DNA from 2 places in the Paraburkholderia phenazinium genome. Region 2 is predicted to be linked to the other one. Evidence: predicted binding sites of a transcription regulator. Region 2 holds the regulator's gene; the other holds the start of a gene.

Region 1 (10,025 bases), 1.2 Mb from region 2:
GGCGTGAACGAACGAGCCGAGCGCTACGCCGGCACCGAACATCACACCAAACGGCACCAGAAACAGGATGGCCCAGCCTGCCGCGATCTTGCCGAAATGGTGATGCCAGAAAGTCGGCGCGATGAGCGGGAACACGGCAATCGACAGCAGCACACCGGCAAATGGCGCGCCCCACCATGCCGACAGGGTTGCGCCATCAAGCGTCGCGGCCGACGCGATTTGCGGCCCAAGCGCCATTACGGCGGCGAGCACGATGCTCGTCCACACAGCATGTCGCTTCATGTACGCACGACGATCACGTGCACCCGATACGGCCCGTGTGCCCCGAGCACGATAGTCTGCTCGATATCCCCGGTACGCGACGGCCCCGATACGAAGTTGACGGCGCGCGGCAGTTCGCCCCGTTCGGAGCGAATCAGGTTGAAGGCGTCTTCATGACCGGCGACGATGCGCGAGGCCGGCACGATCGCGATGTGCGTTTCGGGAAGCAGACCGGCGGACGCATAGGTTTCGGGTCCCGACAACAGCACCAGCGTGCCGGTCTCCGCTGTCGCGCAGAAACAGCCGGTGATGCCGACCACATCGCCATCTTCCGGTTTGCGAAATTCGATGCTGAGACCTGCTTCGGTCCAGTTGAGGTCTTGCAGCGTTTGCCAGGCAATGGCCTGCAGCGGCAAGCCGTGCTGCGTGAGATAGCGAAGCACCGCAGCCGGCACATCGCTCAAGGCGTCGACGCTCTCAACGGTGGTGGACAGCTTCTGCGCCTCTTCGATAAAACGCGCGACCAGATCGTCCGGCATAGTTGGCCGCGGACCTTGCGGATGCCGAGCGAGATAGTCGGTAGCGGCTTCGCGCTCGGATTCTGCCGGCTCGGCTTCGCGGCCCTGGGCTGCGCGGACGCGCGCCAGGATGTTGCGGCGGGCAATCGATGTATCCATGTGGGCCAAATCCTCGCGAGTGTCTCGTTTCTTTCGATAGCCGTGCGACAGGCAGGTATCGCGAGAATTATACCGGCCACCTCACTCGCGGACACTCGTCCAGATGGCCTAAGCGGGCGCGCACCAGGCGCCCGTACAGGAAGTCACTGCCGTTACGGCGAGACTTCCTCGTCCGGCTGTTTGATGCCGAAAACCTGGCGCAGATAAGCGAGGTACGCCTTGTCGTCGCACATATTCTTGCCCGGCGAATCGGACAGTTTGGCGACCGGCTGACCGTTGCAGCGAACCATCTTGATGACGATCTGAAGCGGGTTATAGCCGAGGTCGTTGGTCAGGTTGGTGCCGACGCCGAACGCGAGCTTGCAGCGTCCGCGGAAGCGTTCGTACAGTTGCAGGACCTTCGGAATATCGAGCGCATCGGAGAACACGAGAATCTTCGTGCGCGAATCGCAGCGATTCGCCTCGTAGTGCTTCAGAAGCCGCTCGCCCCACTCGAACGGGTCGCCTGAATCGTGACGCGCGCCGTCGAACAGCTTGCAGAAGTACATGTCGAAATCGCGCAGGAACGCTTCCATGCCGTACACGTCGGACAGCGCGATGCCCAGGTCGCCGCGATACTCCTTCGCCCACATCTCGAAGCCGTAGATCTGCGAATCGCGCAGCCGCGGGCCGAGCGCCTGGCAGGCCTGAAGGTATTCGTGGGCCATCGTGCCGAGCGGCGTGAGACCATGCTTCATGGCGTAAAAGACGTTGCTGGTGCCGGTGAACTGCTCGCCCAGATCGTCCTTCAGCGTCAGGATCACCTCTTCGTGCCAGCGCTTCGAGAAGCGGCGGCGCGTGCCGTAGTCGGCGATCTTGCAGTCCGCGAATTCCGGGCGTGCGCCGAGCAGCTTGATCTTTTCGGAGAGTCGCTCACGGCCTTCGCCGTAGGCCGGCTCGCGCTGCGTGTTGCGGAAGTAGACCTCATTGACGATTGCCAGCACCGGAATCTCGAACAGGATCGTATGCAGCCATGGACCCTTGATCTCGATGTCGATCTCGCCATTGCCCTTCGGCGAAGGGGTAATCGAAATGTACTTGTCGTTCAGATGGAAGAGCGCGAGGAACTCGATGAAATCGCCCTTGATGAAGCGCATGCGCCGCAGGTAGTCGAGCTCGTCGTCGGTGAAACGCAATTCGCACAGCTTGCGCACTTCGCCGCGGATTTCCTCGATATAAGGCACGAGGTCGACGTTCGGCGTCCTGCAGCGGAAGCGGTATTCCACGCTCGCGGCAGGGAAATGATGCAAAACCACCTGCATCATCGTGAACTTGTACAGGTCAGTATCGAGCAGCGAAGTAATAATCATGATGGTGCGTACCGGACTGCAGGAAGAACGGAAGGCCCGACTGGGCCCATGCGCCTGCGGCACGCCCCGGCGCGCCGACCTGACGCATGTTACCCGAATGCGCGCGGGCATATGGCGCAGGCAGCCTTACGCAGTGCCATAAACTAATCACGAAAACGTATAAACCGGGTGAGCCCGTGCTGCATATGCCTCTTGACGTTACGATACAATAGCGCTTTTGGCGTTTCGCCTCCCCGATACCGCATGCAGGAGCTGCCTGAATGACTCACGTTGTGACCGAAAGCTGCATCAAGTGCCGCTATACCGACTGCGTCGATGTGTGCCCGGTGGACTGCTTTCGCGAAGGTCCCAACTTCCTCGCGATCGACCCCGATGAGTGCATCGACTGTGCTGTGTGCGTCGCCGAATGTCCGGTGAACGCCATCTACGCCGAAGAAGACGTGCCGGGCGACCAGCAGGACTTCATCGCGCTGAATGCCGATCTCGCCAAGGGCTGGCCGAGCATCACGAAGACGAAGGCCCCGCTGCCGGAAGCCGACGAATTCAAGGACGTGAAGGAAAAGCTGACTTTGCTCGCTCGCTAAGCAGCCCTACGCGCGGCGGCTCACGACCTTAAGGTCGCACCCGGCTGCTGCGCGCCGGTCCCTGTATCACCCTCCCCGGCCACGCCTATTCGAACGAAATCGAGATGGGCCAAGGGTCTTGACAGGTTCCGGAGCACCTCCTACAATTTCGCTTCTCTGCTTTTGTTGTTCCCCGATAGCTCAGTCGGTAGAGCGCCGGACTGTTAATCCGTAGGTCCCTGGTTCGAGCCCAGGTCGGGGAGCCAAGATTTGCAAAGGCCCGTTAACCAAAACGGGCTTTTTTATGTAAAAGTTGTACTGCTGTTCCTCGATAGCTCAGTCGGTAGAGCGCCGGACTGTTAATCCGTAGGTCCCTGGTTCGAGCCCAGGTCGAGGAGCCAAAAGATTCGAAGGCCCGCATTTGCGGGCCTTTTGTTTTTGGGCGGCGCGCGTCGCGGTAATACTGGCCACCCAATAAACGTTGCGCTCTTCGCGTTCATCCCATTCCGCTCTCCTTCAGCGGTTTCCAGACGCATCCACCCGCGTCATGGTTGCCGATATACGATGGTGCTTTCGCTTTGCCATCATTCCTGATCACTCCGGTATCCCAATGAAATCACCCTTGTTGCGCGTTACGCTCGCCTTCGCTGTCACGGCTCTGCTCAACCCTCTCGCGCACAGCGAGGAAGTGGGCAGCGTCAACACCAATTTCCACGTGACCGGCTCTGACCGGGTGGTGGTCGAAGCCTACGATGACCCGATCGTGCAAGGCATCACCTGCTATGTGTCGCGAGCCCGTACCGGCGGCATCAAGGGCACGCTCGGCATTGCGGAAGATCCCACCGAAGCATCGATCGCCTGTCGCCAGGTGGGCGCCATCAAGTTCACCGGTCCGGTCAAGCAGCAGTCCGATGTGTTTTCGGTGAGCATGTCGCTGATCTTCAAGACGCTGCACGTGGTGCGGATCGTCGATGCGAAGCGCAACTCGCTGGTGTATCTGACCTACAGCGATCGCGTCGCCAGCGGCAGCGCGAAGAACAGCGTCAGCGCGGTGGCCGTGCCAGCCGGCACTACGATTCCGCTCAAGTGAAAGCTGCTTGTACGGTGACAGCCTGCTCGCGCTAAACTGGCAGGCCGAGCCGGATTTCCATCATGACCGTGACCCGTTTCCGCGATTCCGCCCGCTACTGGCGCACGCCGCTTTTGCCTGGCGCGGATCTGCTCACGGCTGAATACCACGATCACGAGTTTTCGCCGCACTGGCACGACGCGTACACCATCCCGGTGATCGTCGCCGGCGCCGAATGCTACCGGTATCTGGGCGCGGACTACGTCGCCGAGGCGGGCAGCGTGCCGATCATCAACCCCGGTGAACTGCACACGGGCGCGCGGGCGATGGAGGAAGGCTGGCGCTACCGCGTGCTGTACGCGCCGGTGGATTTCATCCAGCAACTCGCGGACGACGTCGCCGGTCAGCCCCAGCCATTGCCATGGTTCGAACCCGGCGTGATCCGCGATGTGGAAGTCGCGCAACGGCTCGCACGCGCCCACCGTCTGCTCGAAGCGCAAGCCGATCCGCTCGCGGCCGAAGCCGCGATGCTCGATGCCCTGTCGATGCTGCTCGTGCGCTACTCCGGCGGGCAGACAAAGCCGGCACGGCTCGCCGTCGATGACACCCGCGTCGCGACCATGAAAGAGCGCCTCACCGGCGATCTCGCCACGCCACTCCAGCTAGGCGAACTGGCAAGCGCCGTCGGCCTGTCGCCCTTCCACGCTGCGCGTCTGTTCGCCCAGAGCACCGGCCTGCCGCCGCACGCGTGGCGCAACCAGGTTCGGCTGCAACGCGCACTGGCGCCGCTGCGCGCGGGGGTCTCTGTCACCGAGGTAGCCGCGGCCAGCGGGTTCACCGATCAGAGCCACTTCACCCGGCATTTCCGGCGCGTGTTTGGGGTGCCGCCCGGGCGCTGGCAGGCTAGCTAAGCGCAAGGCACGCGGAAGCAGCGGTCACAGCACCGCAGCAAACCACCATAGCAAGAACGTACAAGCCCTCCCCACCCCGCCGCGGCTATCCTCCGCAGACCAAGGAGGCAAGATTGACCCATACCAGACGCACTGAATTCACCGCCGGCGCGCGCGACATCATCCCGATGATGGTCGGCGCCGCGCCGTTCGGCATGATCTTCGGCACCCTCGTCACATCCGGCCCGCTGCACCTATGGCACGGGCAACTGATGTCGCTCGTCGTTTTCGCCGGCTCGGCGCAATTTATTGCGCTAGGCCTGATCGCAGGCCATACGAGCTTCGCGGTGGTGCTGGCTACCACCCTGGTCGTGAACCTGCGGCACGTCCTATACAGCGCCACGCTCGCGCCCTATGTCTCGAACCTGCCGCTGCGCTGGCGCCTCGCGCTGGGCGGCGTGCTCACCGACGAAGTCTTCGCAGTCGCCTGGGCGCACTACAGGCACCATCCGCCGGGCTCGATCAGCCCGTACTATTTCCTCGGCGCGGGTCTCGCCATGTATCTCAACTGGCAGATCTGGACGCTCGCCGGCCTTCTGTTCGGCGCGGCGTTCCCCGGTCTGCAGTCGCTCGGGCTCGATTTCGCCATGGCCGCCACCTTCATCGCGATCGTCGTGCCCCAACTCGTCGCGCTACGTTATTTCGCCGCGGCCGTCACCGCGGGCGCGCTGGCGTTCTTCTGGCAGGCGTGGCCCTATAAGCTGGGCCTGCTCGGCGCGGTGTTCGCCGGAGTCGTGGTCGGCGTGCTGCTGTCGTTGCCCGGCAGCCAGCGGCGCACGGCAGAGGCGGAGGCGGAGGCGGCACAATGAACTACGCCCTCCTGATTCTCGGCATGGCGCTCATCACGTGGACGATCCGCGCGACCGTTTTCGTGCTCGGCGAGCGGCTGGTGTTCCCGCCGCTCGTGCGGACCGCCCTCGGTTTCGTGCCGGTGACGGTGCTTACCGCCATCATCGTGCCCATGACCGTCTCGCCCCACGGCGGCGACGCCGAACTCACGTGGCGCAATCCGCAACTCGTCGGGGCTCTCGCCGCCGTGGCCGTCAGTGCGCTGACCCGCCGGCCATTGCTCACCATTGCGGTCGGACTCACGGTCTTTTTTGTCTGGCAAGGCGTCGTCCTCAAGTAGAGCGGCCCCCCTGGTTGCAACGCCAGCCTTGTGCAGCGCCGCAACCAGCGCTGCATCCGACGGCCCGCACGCGCCAGCCCCAAGCTCTGCCCCTCAAGTTTTACCCCATTCCGCCGTTATGCAGTCGAGGTCCGCTCGCCGGGAAGTTCTCCCGCTGGTTATGCGGCAACAAGCAAGATCAACCGCGTCGAGCATCGACGTCGCCCTGTCACGGGGGCAGTTCGCAGAAGGCGGCACTTTTGCGGTGCAACGCGGGAGGACCAAACGGGATACGACATGGGTCAAATCACCCTTTCACTCAAAGACGAAACCGTCGCAAACCTGCGCAAGGACTTTGACGCGTTTCTGCGCGTCTCGCTCAAGCTCGACCCGCAGTTCGCCACGCCGTCGTTTGAGGATTTTCTGCGCGCCAAACTGCTCGACAACATGGTGCCGCTCACCGAACACGCGGTGAAGCGGATGTTGCAGGGCGGTCAGTACGCATGGGCTAAACGCACGCTGGACAAGGAATTCCCGGATGTCGTCGCGATCCTGATGCAGCAGGCATCAGAGTTCGGGTTTGGCTTCGCCTCGCGCTCCGAATGGACCCCGGAGGAACTGGCCAAGCAGTGTCACGACTGGGCAGCGGCGATCGTCAAGGAATCGGATGGCGATGCGTCGCTGGTGGATCCGCTCGCCGCGCAGATCAAGAGCGCGGCGCAGGACATCCAGGCGCTCGAAGAGACCATGCAAACGCCGGCATGGCGGCTGGTCGAGTCGCTGCGGCAGCGGGTCTACGAGGCGAAGGTGGCGTGCGAGACGAGCATTGGCAGCACCGCGCGCGAAAAGCTTGGCGAACTACGCGGCCTGTTGCGGTTGGGCATTTCCCACGGCTCGTTCCAGAAACAGGAAGCGCAGCAGATCATGGAATATCTGCGCCTGCTGAAGCCGGAAATCTTTGTCGAAGAGCCGTATGACATTTTCTCGCGGCTCGCGGCGTGGCTACGCGCCTTCTTTACGCCGCCGCCCCGTCCGCAACCACAGCAACAGCAGCCGCGGCAGCAGTCACGTTAAACGGAGCGGGGTGACAGACACCTCGCCCGCGCTCAGTCCCATATCTTTTTCAGCTTCGCCGCGATTTCGAGCTTCGCTTGCGCCGCCGCGGCCAGTCCCGCCGCGCTCGGCGCAACGGGCTCGGGCACGCGCGGCCAGGCATGCGCGTCGAAGAGCGGCAGCAGGTGCGCCGGGATGAAACGCGTGCGCGAGGCCCAAACGTGCCGATCGCCCAGATGCGTCTGGTTATGCACGCAGAAGCGTTGCGGCACGACGATGTGAAGATCCTCCTTCGCACGCGTCATCGCCACGTACAGCAGGCGTCGCTCCTCGTCGATCTCCGCCTCGCTGCCCGTGCCGAGATCCGACGGAATGCAGCCGTCGACCCCGTTCAGCACGAACACATTGCGCCACTCTTGCCCCTTTGCCGAATGGATGGTCGACAGGATCAGATAGTCCTCGTCGAGCATGGGCACGCCGGATTCGTCGCTGGTGGCATCGGGCGGATCGAGCGTCAACTCCGTCAGGAAACGCTCGCGCGAGGCATAGGTGGCGGCGATGCTCTCCATTTGCAGCAGATCCGCATGACGGACGGCCGCGTCTTCGTGATTGCGCTCAAGGTGAGGTTCGTACCAGCGCCGCACCCGTTCGAACTCGGCCGGCCACGACGAGCCCGGGCCGCATACGCTCGACATGAGCGCGACGAATGGCTGCCAGTCTTCCAGTGTGCGAGCCGGTGGGGCGAAGGACGCTAATGCGCTCGCCGTAGCGCCAGGGGCAATTTCAGTCACCGCATCCAGCACACGCGCCGCCGTCGCCGGCCCGACACCAGGCAAGAGCTGCGTGACGCGAAACCCCGCCACCCGGTCACGCGGATTTTCCGCCCAGCGCAGCACGGCCAGCACGTCTTTCACGTGCACCGAGTCGAGAAACTTGAGGCCGCCGAATTTCACAAACGGAATGTTGCGCCGGGTCAGTTCGATCTCCAGCGCGGCGCTGTGATGAGCGGCGCGAAACAGCACCGCTTGCGCCTTCAGCTTCATGCCGGCTTCGCGCGCCTCGAGCACCTGTTCGACCACGTAACGCGCCTGATCGGCCTCGTCCGCCACGCTGACGAGGTGCGGGCGCTGGGCGGATGCCTTGTCCGTCCACAGATTTTTGGTGAAGCGCTCGCTGGCGAGCTCGATCACCGCGTTCGACGCCGCCAGAATCGGCTGCGTCGAGCGGTAGTTACGCTCGAGCGTGACCTGTCTCGCGGGCGGATCGAAGTGGCCCGGAAAATCGAGGATGTTGCGCACCGTCGCGCCGCGAAACGAGTAGATCGATTGGGCGTCGTCGCCCACCACGGTCAGGCCGCGGCCGTCGGGCTTCAACGCGAGGAGGATAGACGCCTGCAGGCGATTGGTGTCCTGATACTCGTCTACCAGCACGTGATCGAAGCGGCCCGCAAGGTCAGCGGCGATCGCCGGTTGCTCGGCCATCAGGGACCAGTAGAGCAGCAGATCGTCGTAGTCAAGCACGCTCTGTTTCTGCTTGGCTTCCACATAAGTGGCAAACAGCAGCCGCAGATCCGCCTCCCACTCGCGGCACCACGGAAACGCGTCGTTCAGCACATCCGCCAACGCCGCGCCGGTGTTGACAACGCGCGAGTAGATCGCGAGGCAGGTGCCCTTCGATGGAAAACGCCGTTCCTTCGCCGAGAGCCCGAGCTCGTGCCGCACGAGGTTCATCAGGTCGGCGGAATCCTCGCGATCGTTGATTGTGAAGGTGGGCGCGAGGCCGATCAGTTCGGCATATTCGCGCAGCAGACGGGCGCCGATGCCGTGAAACGTGCCCGACCACGTCAGACCCTGTGCTACCGCGGCCCGCGCGCCCAGCGCCTGCCCGGCGATGCGCGTCACCCGCCGGGTCATTTCGACCGCGGCCCGGCGTGAAAACGTCAGCAGGAGGATTCGACGGGGATCGACACCCTTGACGACCAGATTGGCGACCCGGTGCGCCAATGTATTGGTCTTGCCCGACCCCGCGCCTGCAATGACCAGCAAGGCGCCGGTCGGCTGCGTGACGTTGCCGGTGTCGTATTCGACGGCTTCGCGCTGCGCGTCATTGAGCCTCGCCAGCCAGGCGGCAGTATCGGACGGCGCGGGTTCGGCAACGGAGAGCACGGTGTCTGGGCGGCAGATAGAGGGTTACAGGGCATGGGCCGCAAAACAGCGCGGCGCCGCATACTGTATATCCATACAACCGGCTCCGACAAGCACCCTTTTTTTCCTCAACCACCGAGACGACGCCCCGCACCCCTACTCCTTCTTCGCGTCCTTTTCCTTCGCATCGGCCGCGGCCTTATCGGCGTCAGACTGCGCCTCCGTCTTCGACTTGTCGGCCTTCGCCTGAGCGACATCGGACTTCTTGTCGGCCTTCGCCTGTTCCTTGGCAGCCTTTTTGTCGGCGTGCGTGGGCGTTGCGGTCGAGTCGTTAGTTTGCGCGAACGCAACCGGCGACACGCAGCCGGCAATCAGCGCCGCAACAATCCAGTTCATGGGCTTATTCATGCAATACCTCCCTCAGGATCACGGACAGGCCATGGACAACCCGTCGATAAAATTGAACGGGCCGGCCGCGGCAAGCCGCGCCGGCCCGTCGGAGCGGCTCACCGCCCCCTTGCTACATGCTTAGTGCTTGACGTCGGAAGCATCATCCTGGTTCGGCGTCTGGCCTTGCATGCTCATCTTCATATCGTTGTTGGCCGTCTGCTTGTCGGCCTTCTTGTTAATCTTGGCGTCACGGACTTGCTGCTTGTACTGCGACTTGGCCGCGGCCTGCTGCTGCTTCAACTCTGCCTTCGACGCCTTCTTCGACGCGCTGTACTGAGCATTGGCCTGCGCATCCGCGTCGCGCTTTTGCACCAGCGGATCGGTCGAGCCCGATGCCGTCAGACGCTGCGGCGCCGGGGTCGGCGGCTGGACGCCTTGCGCGGCCGGAGCCGCTGTATCGG
Region 2 (10,025 bases):
CTCGCGACCCAGCCGCTCACCGTGGCGCTCGCCAATGCGGCTCACCTGATCGCCGTGTGCTGCGGCATGACGGTCGCCGGCATGTTCCTCGTGGCAGCGCTCGATGTCCCGTATCAGATCTGGAATTACCACAAGAAACTCCGGATGACGAAGGAAGAAGTGAAGCGCGAACACCGCGAAAACGAAGGCGATCCGCAACTCAAGGCCCGCATCCGGGCGCAGCAGCGCGCAGCCGCGCGGCGCCGGATGATGTCCAAGATACCGACGGCTGACGTGGTGGTAACCAACCCGACGCACTTCGCGGTCGCGCTGCAGTACAGCGACGGCGAGATGCGCGCGCCGCGCGTCGTCGCCAAAGGGGTGAACCTCGTCGCCGCGCGGATTCGCCAGCTTGCTGTGGAGAACAACGTGCCGCTGCTCGAAGCCCCGCCACTGGCGCGGGCGCTGTATCACAACGTCGATCTCGACCGCGAAATTCCGGGCCAGTTGTATGGCGCGGTCGCGGAAGTGCTCGCATGGGTCTATCAATTGCGCCGCTTCAAGACCGAAGGCGGCGTGGTGCCGGTTGCCCCGACCGAACTCGAAGTTCCCGCCGATCTGGACCAGGGTCCGGTATCCGACGAAGAGGCGGATCAGGAAGCCGCCGAAGCGCTTAACGAAGACGACAAGGCATCTGGAGCCTCCGCATGAACGCACGCGCCGGTTTCCTGTCCCGACGGCCGGACTCGCTGAGCAACACCAACCTGCGGGCACTCGCAGGGCCGGTGCTGATCTGCATGATCCTCGGCATGATGATCCTGCCGTTGCCGCCGTTCCTGCTGGATCTGCTGTTCACCTTCAACATCGCGCTGTCCGTGATGGTGTTGCTGGTGAGCATGTACACGATGAAGCCGCTCGACTTTGCCGCATTCCCGAGCGTGCTGCTGTTCTCGACGCTGCTGCGCCTCTCGCTGAACGTGGCCTCCACCCGGGTCGTGCTGCTCGAAGGCCACACCGGCCCGGCTGCCGCTGGACAGGTGATCGAGTCGTTTGGCCAGTTCCTGGTCGGCGGCAACTTCGCGGTCGGGATCGTGGTGTTCATCATCCTGATGGTGATCAACTTCATGGTGATCACCAAGGGTGCGGGCCGGATCGCCGAAGTGTCCGCGCGCTTCACACTCGACGCGATGCCCGGCAAGCAGATGGCGATCGACGCCGACCTGAACGCCGGCATCATCAACGAAGACGCGGCGCGCCGCCGCCGCCTCGAAGTCGCGCAGGAAGCCGAGTTCTACGGCTCGATGGACGGCGCCAGCAAGTTCGTGCGAGGCGATGCGATCGCCGGCCTGCTGATCATGGTGATCAACATCATCGGCGGGCTGATCGTCGGCGTGGTCCAGCACAACATGGACTTCGCCGCCGCCGCCAAGAACTACACGCTGCTGACCATCGGTGACGGCCTCGTCGCGCAGATCCCGTCGCTGGTGATCTCGACCGCCGCCGGCGTGATCGTGTCGCGCGTGGCCACCAACGAAGACATCGGCACGCAGCTGACGGGGCAGCTGTTTACGAACCCGCGCGTGCTGATCATCACGGGCTGCATTCTGGTGCTGATGGGCTTGATCCCGGGCATGCCGCACTTCGCCTTCCTGCTGCTGGGCGGTGGTTTGATCCAGCTTGGCCGGATGATGAAGAAGCGTGCGACGGAAGCGAAGAGCACCGCGGCCCTCGCCACAGTGGCGCCGGCTGCGCTGACTCCGACCGAAAACACCGAAGCAAGCTGGGACGACGTGACGATGATCGACACGCTCGGTCTCGAAGTCGGCTACCGGTTGATTCCGCTCGTCGACAAGAATTCGGACGGCGAACTGCTCAAGCGGATCAAGAGCATCCGCAAGAAGTTCGCGCAGGAAATCGGCTTCCTGCCGCCGGTGATCCACATCCGCGACAACCTGGAACTGCGCCCCAATGGTTACCGGATTGCGCTGAAGGGCGTCGAGGTCGGCGTCGGCGAGGCCTATCCGGGCCAGTGGCTGGCCATCAATCCGGGGCAGGTGAGCGCGGCGCTGCCGGGCACGCCGACTCAGGATCCTGCGTTCGGCCTGCCGGCCATCTGGATCGACACCAATCTGCGCGAGCAGGCCCAGGTGTACGGCTATACCGTGGTGGATTCGAGCACCGTGGTCGCGACGCACCTGAATCACCTGGTGGTCACGCACGCCTCCGAGCTGCTCGGCCGCCGCGAAATCCAGGCGCTGATCGAGCGCATGCAGAAGGACACGCCGTCGCTGGTCGACGATCTGATTCCGAAGGCGCTTTCGCTCACCACGCTGCAGAAGGTGCTGCAGAACCTGCTGGAAGAAGGTGTGCCAATCCGCGACCTGCGCACGATCCTAGAAGCGCTGTCCGAGCACACGCCGAAGGTTACCGACGCGCACGAGCTGACGGCAGCCGTGCGTCTGGCGCTGGGCCGCGCGATCACGCAACAGTGGTTCCCCGGCACCGGCGACATGCAGGTGATGGGCCTCGATTCGAACCTCGAACGCGTGCTCTCGCAGGCGCTTTCGACTGGGGCAAACCCTGGTCTCGAACCGGGTCTCGCGCACACGCTGATGACCGAGACGCAACAGGCCATGACGCGCCAGCAGAACCTCGGGCTCGCGCCGGTGCTGCTGGTGCAGCACGCGTTGCGGCCGATGCTGGCGCGCTTCCTGCGCCGCAACCTGCCGCAGCTGAAGGTGCTGTCGTATGCGGAGGTGCCCGACACCCGCAACGTCAAGGTGGTGAATCTGATAGGCGGGAAAGGCTAACCCGCTCACGCTTCAGACCGGCGCTTCAGGCGCCGGTTTTCATTTGGGGACCCTTGCAGCGCGGCCCCGGCGTACTACCCATCACGCGAATTGCCTGCTTTTCCCTGTCTTTATCAAGCGATGGTCTCTCGACATCTTTCGCAATAATCGATCTCAATGGAAAGCGGTATGTCGCCGGTCCGTCAACCTCATCGGGGGTCCAGCTTGAACATTCGTAAATTTGTCGGTGCTACCAGTCGTGACGCGCTACGCCTCGTTCGTGAGGCGTTGGGCCCCGACGCGGTCGTGCTGTCGAACCGCACGATCGAAGACGGCACCGTCGAGATCGTGGCGCTCGCCGATAGCGAGCTCGCGGCAATCGCTCCGAAGGCGCGTAACGGCGCGAATAACGGCAGCAGCGCAAACAGCGCGGCCCCTGCGATGAGCCCGGCAGCACCGGCACCGCGCAGCACGCCGATGATGCAGTCCAATCCGTACGCGAGCGGCATGCCGGACGTGTTTTCGTCGGTGTTCGGCGCAAGCCCGGAAGCCGGCACGGAGAGCATGTCGGCCAGCAACGCGCCGGCACAAGCCGCTGCACCCGCACAGGCAGCCGTAACGGAAGAGCCGGCCACGGCCTCGCCGTACGCTTCGTCGGCTCAGGCCGCACCGCTCGCGCCGCAGGCTCAAGCCGCTCACGCGGCGCAAAGCGCGCCTTCGATGCAAGCCGCACCGCAGGCGCAGATGCCGCAGATGCCGCGCTCGGGCGACGACATCCGCGCCGACGTGCTGAAAGCCGCCGGCGTCCCGGCGCCGCAGTTTATGCCGTTCTCGCCGGCCACGCCGCGCACGATAGCGGAAACGAATCCCTGGCTGATCGACCACGCCCGCAATATCGCCGGCAAGCAGCAAGGCGCCTACAGCGCACGGCCTTCGTCGATGACACCGGCCGCCGCGATGGCCAAGGGCCTCGGCGCACCGGTCGACATCCAGGTCGGCACGCGTCAGCCGTCGAACCTCGCCGACACGCCCGACTGGGCCCGCGAAGCTGCACAACTCGCCGCGCGCCGCGCTAGCAGGAAGCCGAGCCCGGCCACTCCGGCGGACGACGCACGTGCCGCAGCCGGCACCACCGCCAGCGTCACCGAAGCGATCAAGGCTCGCATGGAGCAGGTCGTCAACGAAACGGTGATGAGCGAGCTCTCCTCGATGCGCGGCATGATGGAGGAACACTTCGCCGGTCTCCTGTGGGCCGACCGCCAGCGTCGCAGCCCGACGCGCGCCTCGCTCACCAAGCACCTGTTCGCCGCCGGTTTCTCCGCGCAACTGGTGCAGATGATGGTCGACAACCTGCCGCCCGAGATCGACAACATGGAAGGCGGGATGGACTGGGTGCGCAACGTGCTCGAGTCGAACCTGCCGATCATGGAAAACGAAGACGCGCTGATGGAGCGCGGCGGCGTGTTCGCCCTGATGGGCCCGACGGGTGTCGGCAAGACCACGACCACGGCCAAGCTTGCCGCGCGTTGCGTGATGCGCTTCGGCGCCAGCAAGGTGGCACTCCTGACGACCGACAGCTACCGGATCGGCGGTCACGAGCAACTGCGCATTTTCGGCAAGATCCTCGGCGTTTCGGTTCACGCGGTGAAGGACGGCGCCGATCTGCAACTGGCGCTCGCCGAGCTGCGCAACAAGCACATCGTGCTGATCGACACGATCGGCATGAGCCAGCGCGACCGCCTCGTCTCCGACCAGATCGCCATGCTGTGCCGCGCCGGACAACCGGTGCAGCGCCTGCTGCTGCTGAACGCAACGTGCCATGGCGACACGCTCAACGAAGTCGTGCAGGCCTATCAGCGCGGGCCGGATCAACAGCCGCTCGCCGGCTGCATCCTCACCAAGCTCGATGAAGCGACCAACCTGGGCGGCGTACTCGACACGGTGATCCGCTACAAGCTGCCGGTGCATTACGTCTCGACCGGGCAGAAGGTGCCCGAGAACCTGTACGTCGCAACCAAGAAATTCCTGATCAAAAGCGCTTTCTGCATTCCGCGCGACAGTTCGCCGTTCGTGCCGCAGGACGACGATATTCCGGCCTTGCTTTCGGCGCTCTCAGCACGCTCGACGGCCGAACTGCACGAGGTCCGCTTTGGATAAGGTCGTCTCGGATCAGGCAGAAGGACTGCGGCGCCTGCTGGCCCGCAGCGGTTCAAGAGTGCTGGCGGTAACGGGCGGTTCGACCAGCGTCGGATGTACCACGACCGTCGTCAATCTGGCGGCGGCACTCGTGGAGCAGGGCAAGGATGTACTCGTGATCGACGAGTGCCTTGGCGATTACTCGGTGGGCGCCATGCTCGGCGGCGTACAGGGGGCGGCCAACTTCGCCGCCGTGGTACGCGGCGAGATATCGCTCGACGCCGCCGTAGCGCGTCATGCACTGGGCTTTTCAGTGCTGAGCGCCTCGCGCAGCAATCGCGAAGGCTACACGGCGGCGCAACTGAGTGTGGTGCTGGACGGTCCCGCGGACATCGTGTTGATCGATGCGCAACTCGACCGGCTCGGCCAGCTCTCTGCGCTGGCGATGCAGGCGCACGACCTGTTGATCGTCACGCGCGTCGCTGCGCAGGCGATTACCGATGCGTATGCCTGCATGAAGCGGCTGCATTACGCGCACGGCATCGGGCAGTTCCGGGTGCTGGTGAACCATGTGCATAGCGTCACCGACGCGCACACCGCTTTTGAAAACCTCGCGGGGGTGGCGGGGCGTTATCTGACTGTGTCGCTGGAAGGCGCGGGCTGTATCGCCGCCGACCCGCGCATGGCCCGGGCGCTCGAACTGTCGCGCTGCGTGGTCGACGCGTTTCCGTCGACCCCTGCTGCGCGGGACTATCGGCACCTCGCCGCCGAATTGCAGTACTGGCCAATGCGGCCAGCGATGTCGTCACGTCACCAATGGGTGGCGCCGGCGGCAGTAACAGCGGCGCAACACGCCGACCAACCGTCTGTGCAGCACGCCTGAAGGGCGGGGCGCGGACAAGGGGAGCACGATGTACAACGCTCAGGGAAAGATTTCCCAAGCCGAGGTTCTGACCAAATACGCACCGCTGGTGCGGCGGCTCGGCTTGCAGCTGGTAGCGAAGATGCCGGCGAGTGTCGATCTCGACGATCTGATTCAGGCCGGCATGATCGGCCTGCTGGATGCTGCGAGTCGCTACAAGGAAGACCAGGGCGCGCAGTTCGAAACGTATGCGAGCCAGCGGATCCGCGGCGCGATGCTCGACGAGTTGCGCAGCAACGACTGGCTGCCGCGCAGCCTGCGCCGCACCTCGCGCGAGGTGGAGACGGCCGTGCATCAGGTCGAACAGACACTCGGCCGTTCGGCGAGCGAGACGGAAATTGCCGGTCACCTCAAGATGCCGCTCGACGAGTATCAGGCGATGCTGCAGGACCTGCATGGCAGCCAGCTGATCTACTACGAAGACTTCGATCGCTCCGCCGACGATGAGCCGTTCCTCGACCGCTACTGCGTCGATCATTCGGACCCGCTCTCGGCACTGCTCGACGAAAGCCTGCGCTCGGCGCTGGTCGAAGCGATCGAGCGTCTGCCGGAACGCGAAAAGCTGTTGATGTCGCTCTACTACGAACGCGGCATGAATCTGCGCGAGATCGGTGCGGTGATGGAAGTTAGCGAATCGCGGGTTTGCCAGCTGCATAGCCAGGCGGTTGCACGGCTGCGCACGCGTCTGCGCGAGATGGCCTGGGCCAAGGCTGAAGCGGAGTAACACCACGGCGGCCGGCGGTTCACCGCCGTTACCCGCCGCTCATGATTCAAGCGCAATGAGCGCCGTCCCGATGTAAAGGGACGGCGCTTTTTTTGTGCTGAGAGGAAAGCAGGAAAAGTGCGGCAAGCGCAGGTGGCGGACAGGCGCCAAACGGCAGGCTGCGCTGAGTTGGTCTGAAAACGGTCAGACCGACTCAGCGAGCATTCAGGACAGACTGGATTGGAGTTCGATGAGCGGGGGAGCGTCCGGAATTACAGGCCGCCGAACCCTGGCACTCGTCCATCCGGCCCATACAGCGAGGGCTTTTTCGGACGCACCTGCAGCACCTCGAGGGCGCGCTGGTTGTATTCCATGCGGGTGCGGATCAGCACACCGTTGGTCTTGTTGGAGCGGCGTGCGCGCTCTACCGATTGCTGCAGCAACGACCACTGCTCGGCGAGCTTCGGGTCGCGCCCGGCGGCTAGCTCGATGCCGTTCCATCCGGCCGGCAGACCCATTTCGGCGAGCTGCGCGTCGCGGATCTTCTCGAGCGAGGCCAGCTTGCCGACCAGTTCGGTTTTCTTTTCGACAACCGGCCGCAACATCTCGGCCGGTTCCACCTGGGTTAGCGCTTTCTGCTCGATAGCCAGAACAGAAGCGAATTCTTCGATGGTCGAGTACTCATCGATCACAGTGGCAAGCAGCGCGTCTTTCATCACAAGTCGCTCTCACGGCGCCCGCACAAAGCGTGCGGGCCGGGTTTCAAGGTGACGCCTCGCGGCGTCCAACCTCAATTGCCGGTCGCCGGGGCTCTCGTTTGCAACAAACTGCGCGTCGTGTCGAGCACGCCGTCAGCAATCTTGCCCGGATCGATCGTCAGCGTGCCGTTCTTGATGGCCTGCTTGATCGATTCGACGTGAGCGGTGTCGATGTCTGCCGAACCCGATGCCGCCAGGCTGCGCAGGCTGGACGACAGGCCCGACAGGCTCACATTCGCGTCGCCACCCGAGCCGGTGGCGGCTTGCGCGGCGGCTGCCGCGCTTTGGGCGGTCGAAGCCGCCGGGGCCGAGCTGTCCTGCTGGGTACGCGTTGCCGCGCTGCCCGTCAGACTGTCCGGCATGCTATTGGTGGTGGAATCGATTTTCACGATTGGCTTCCTGAACTATTTGATTCCTTTAACGGCATTCAAGAAACCAAACTTTAGCTCAATCGATGTATCCGTTTGTAACGGCCCCACCGGCCGCCTTCTTCCCCCAAAACCCTTTGAACGCCACTGTCACGGGCGCCATTTTCAGGTTCAGATCCCGGGTATCTACATCTGGATCTGGACCGTCGAACTGTCCTTCACGATTCCCATCAGGATCTGCCCGGTTGAGGTTTTCACCCTGACCGGTTGCCCTGGCGTCGCATTGCTGAGCGCGCTGCCTTCCGACGAAATCGAGAAGCCGTCGCCCTGCGCCACCACCCGCACACTCTGTCCGGCCGTCACCTGGGCGGCGCTCTTCAGCATGTCCTGACGCAGCGGAAAGCCCATACTCACGCGCATCAACGTGACCGAACCGACTGCCTGTGACGGCACGGTGACGATCGACGCCGGCAGCAGGGTCAGGTCGCCGTCGCGAGGAACCAGATCGGCGTCGGAAATCACCTCGCCAGGCATCATTGCCCGCGCGGCGACGTAGTAAGTCGCATGGATCGAGACTTTCGCCTGCAGCCAGACCGTCCATGGGTGGCCACTCGTGCAGCGCACCGCCACCGTCGTGCGGCCCCACAGGCGCGCGCCGGGCGGCATGAACGCCTGCAGCGTGTCGCAGGCGGCAAGCCCGCGCGGGAAAGCCTGGGCAACGCTCAGTTCGACCTGGCCCGGCAGGCCATTGGCCTGCTGTTTGAGAAAGTCCAGCGCGGCGGTGTGGATCAGCTGGCCGTCTTCCTGACCTTCGGGCACGGGCTGGCTGGCCTGAGCCGGCTGCGATGCCTGAATTGCGGCAGCAGTCTGGACCGGTTGAACCCTGGAGGCGGCCACCACCGGCTTGGGCGCCGGTTGCGGAGTCTGCGCTCGCTGCAGCGCCTGAACGGCCTGAGCCGCCTGAGCCTGTTGCAGCGCCTGAATTGCCTGCGCGCGCTGCGCGGCTTCCGCCAGCGCCTGCGCCTGATTCTTTACGGGGAGTGTCGTTTGAGCCGGCGCGGCAGCAACGTGAGGCGCCGGATTGCGGCCTGCCGCGCTTGCGCCCAGTTCGGGCGGCTCGCCGCGCGAAGCGAGGCTGTCGATTTCGACGCTGCTCGCAGCGGTCACGGCGGGTGCCACGGCCGGTACGCCGACAGGTGCGGCAGCCGGGGCGGCATTCACGGGCCGCAGTGCGGCGCCGTACGTCGCACGCGCCGGCATCGACGTGACGACCACCGGCACGACCTGGCTCGCGGCGAGCGCGGGATTCATATTGACGCGGGTAAGGCTGGCCGTATTCGCCGGGCTGGCTTGCTGGATGACCGTCGTGTTCGCCGGAACATCTGGCGCGCCGGGCGCGGATGCCTCATCGGTACCCGGAATCACAATGGCACCGCTCGCGTTCGACAGCCTGGTAAAGCGGTCGGTCGATTGCGGCGTCGAAGACTGTGCAGGCGGTGCGAGCGTCGCCGCGAGCTGCGGGTTGATCGTCCGCGGGCTGGCATTGCTGGAAGTCGCCAGCGCGGTCATGCGCGCGAGATCGGCGGGGTTCTGTTCGCCCGGACCGGGAATCACGATCGGGCCGCCGGCCTCCTGGGCCAATGCCGCAGACGCACACCACGCACCCGCCACGGCACACACCAGCCAGGCGGCAGTGTGTCGTGCAACGATGCGGCGCCGCGGCGGCAGCACATCGGGAGTGGATCGGGCCATCGTGCATCTCCAGCGTGAGGCAAGGGTACGAGTTGCATTCTAGTGACGCGGCTCCTGGCGCAAACGTTGAATAGAGGCGACCTTCCCCGGTTATTCAGAAGATTGCCGCTTGCCTGCCCCGCCTAAGATGCATCTCATGCAAAAAGCCCTTTTGGGTCGCCGCAGATGTTGTGCTCCCTGATCGAGCGCCAGACGCGGGAACGTTATCCGGAGATTTTTCATGCTAGATAAACTCGATGCCGAATTCGCCTTTGGCCGTCAGGCGCTCGATGTCCGCTCCTACCGGCAGGAACTGCTGTCGTCGAACATTGCGAATGCCGACACGCCGAACTACAAGGCGCGTGACGTCGATTTCTCGTCGACGCTCGCGGGCGCTCTGAGAAAGACGGACGGCAGCAGCACCGGCACCGGCGCATCGAACAACTCGACGCTGGCGATGGCGCAACCTGCCGGCGTGACGAGCGGCATGACGATGGCCTCGACCGAACCGGGCCACATGGCCGGCAAGGCCAGCCTGATTGCGACCGGCGGTCCGAGTGACGACTACGGCCAGTTGCAGTACCGCATTCCGACTCAACCCTCGCTCGACGGCAACACGGTGGACCTCGACGCGGAACG

The links. Region 2 encodes FliA, which starts transcription of late flagellar genes. Its sites were predicted from a motif close to CTAAAGTTTNNNNNNNNNNNGCCGNTA; they were not measured.
Region 1: the regulator FliA is predicted to act here: its motif matches at 6,091-6,117, upstream of BUS06_RS08135 (DUF4088 family protein).

What each region holds. Positions count from the first base shown of each region.
Region 1 is NZ_FSRM01000001.1:1,741,921-1,751,945, reverse strand. It holds gene BUS06_RS08190 (sodium:proton antiporter) at 1-282, opposite strand, end outside; gene BUS06_RS08185 (LutC/YkgG family protein) at 279-938, opposite strand; gene pncB (nicotinate phosphoribosyltransferase) at 1,091-2,287, opposite strand; gene fdxA (ferredoxin FdxA) at 2,548-2,871, shown strand; tRNA gene BUS06_RS08165 (tRNA-Asn) at 3,041-3,116, shown strand; tRNA gene BUS06_RS08160 (tRNA-Asn) at 3,176-3,251, shown strand; gene BUS06_RS08155 (CreA family protein) at 3,461-3,940, shown strand; gene BUS06_RS08150 (helix-turn-helix transcriptional regulator) at 4,003-4,830, shown strand; gene BUS06_RS08145 (AzlC family ABC transporter permease) at 4,998-5,678, shown strand; gene BUS06_RS08140 (AzlD domain-containing protein) at 5,675-5,998, shown strand; gene BUS06_RS08135 (DUF4088 family protein) at 6,275-7,051, shown strand; gene BUS06_RS08130 (ATP-dependent helicase) at 7,084-9,195, opposite strand; gene BUS06_RS08125 (hypothetical protein) at 9,331-9,582, opposite strand; gene BUS06_RS08120 (hypothetical protein) at 9,703-10,025, opposite strand, start outside.
Region 2 is NZ_FSRM01000001.1:544,174-554,198, reverse strand. It holds gene flhB (flagellar biosynthesis protein FlhB) at 1-690, shown strand, start outside; gene flhA (flagellar biosynthesis protein FlhA) at 687-2,789, shown strand; gene flhF (flagellar biosynthesis GTPase FlhF) at 2,994-4,925, shown strand; gene BUS06_RS02655 (MinD/ParA family ATP-binding protein) at 4,918-5,787, shown strand; gene BUS06_RS02650 (RNA polymerase sigma factor FliA) at 5,816-6,550, shown strand; gene BUS06_RS02645 (flagella synthesis protein FlgN) at 6,802-7,245, opposite strand; gene flgM (flagellar biosynthesis anti-sigma factor FlgM) at 7,320-7,676, opposite strand; gene flgA (flagellar basal body P-ring formation chaperone FlgA) at 7,842-9,407, opposite strand; gene flgB (flagellar basal body rod protein FlgB) at 9,628-10,025, shown strand, end outside.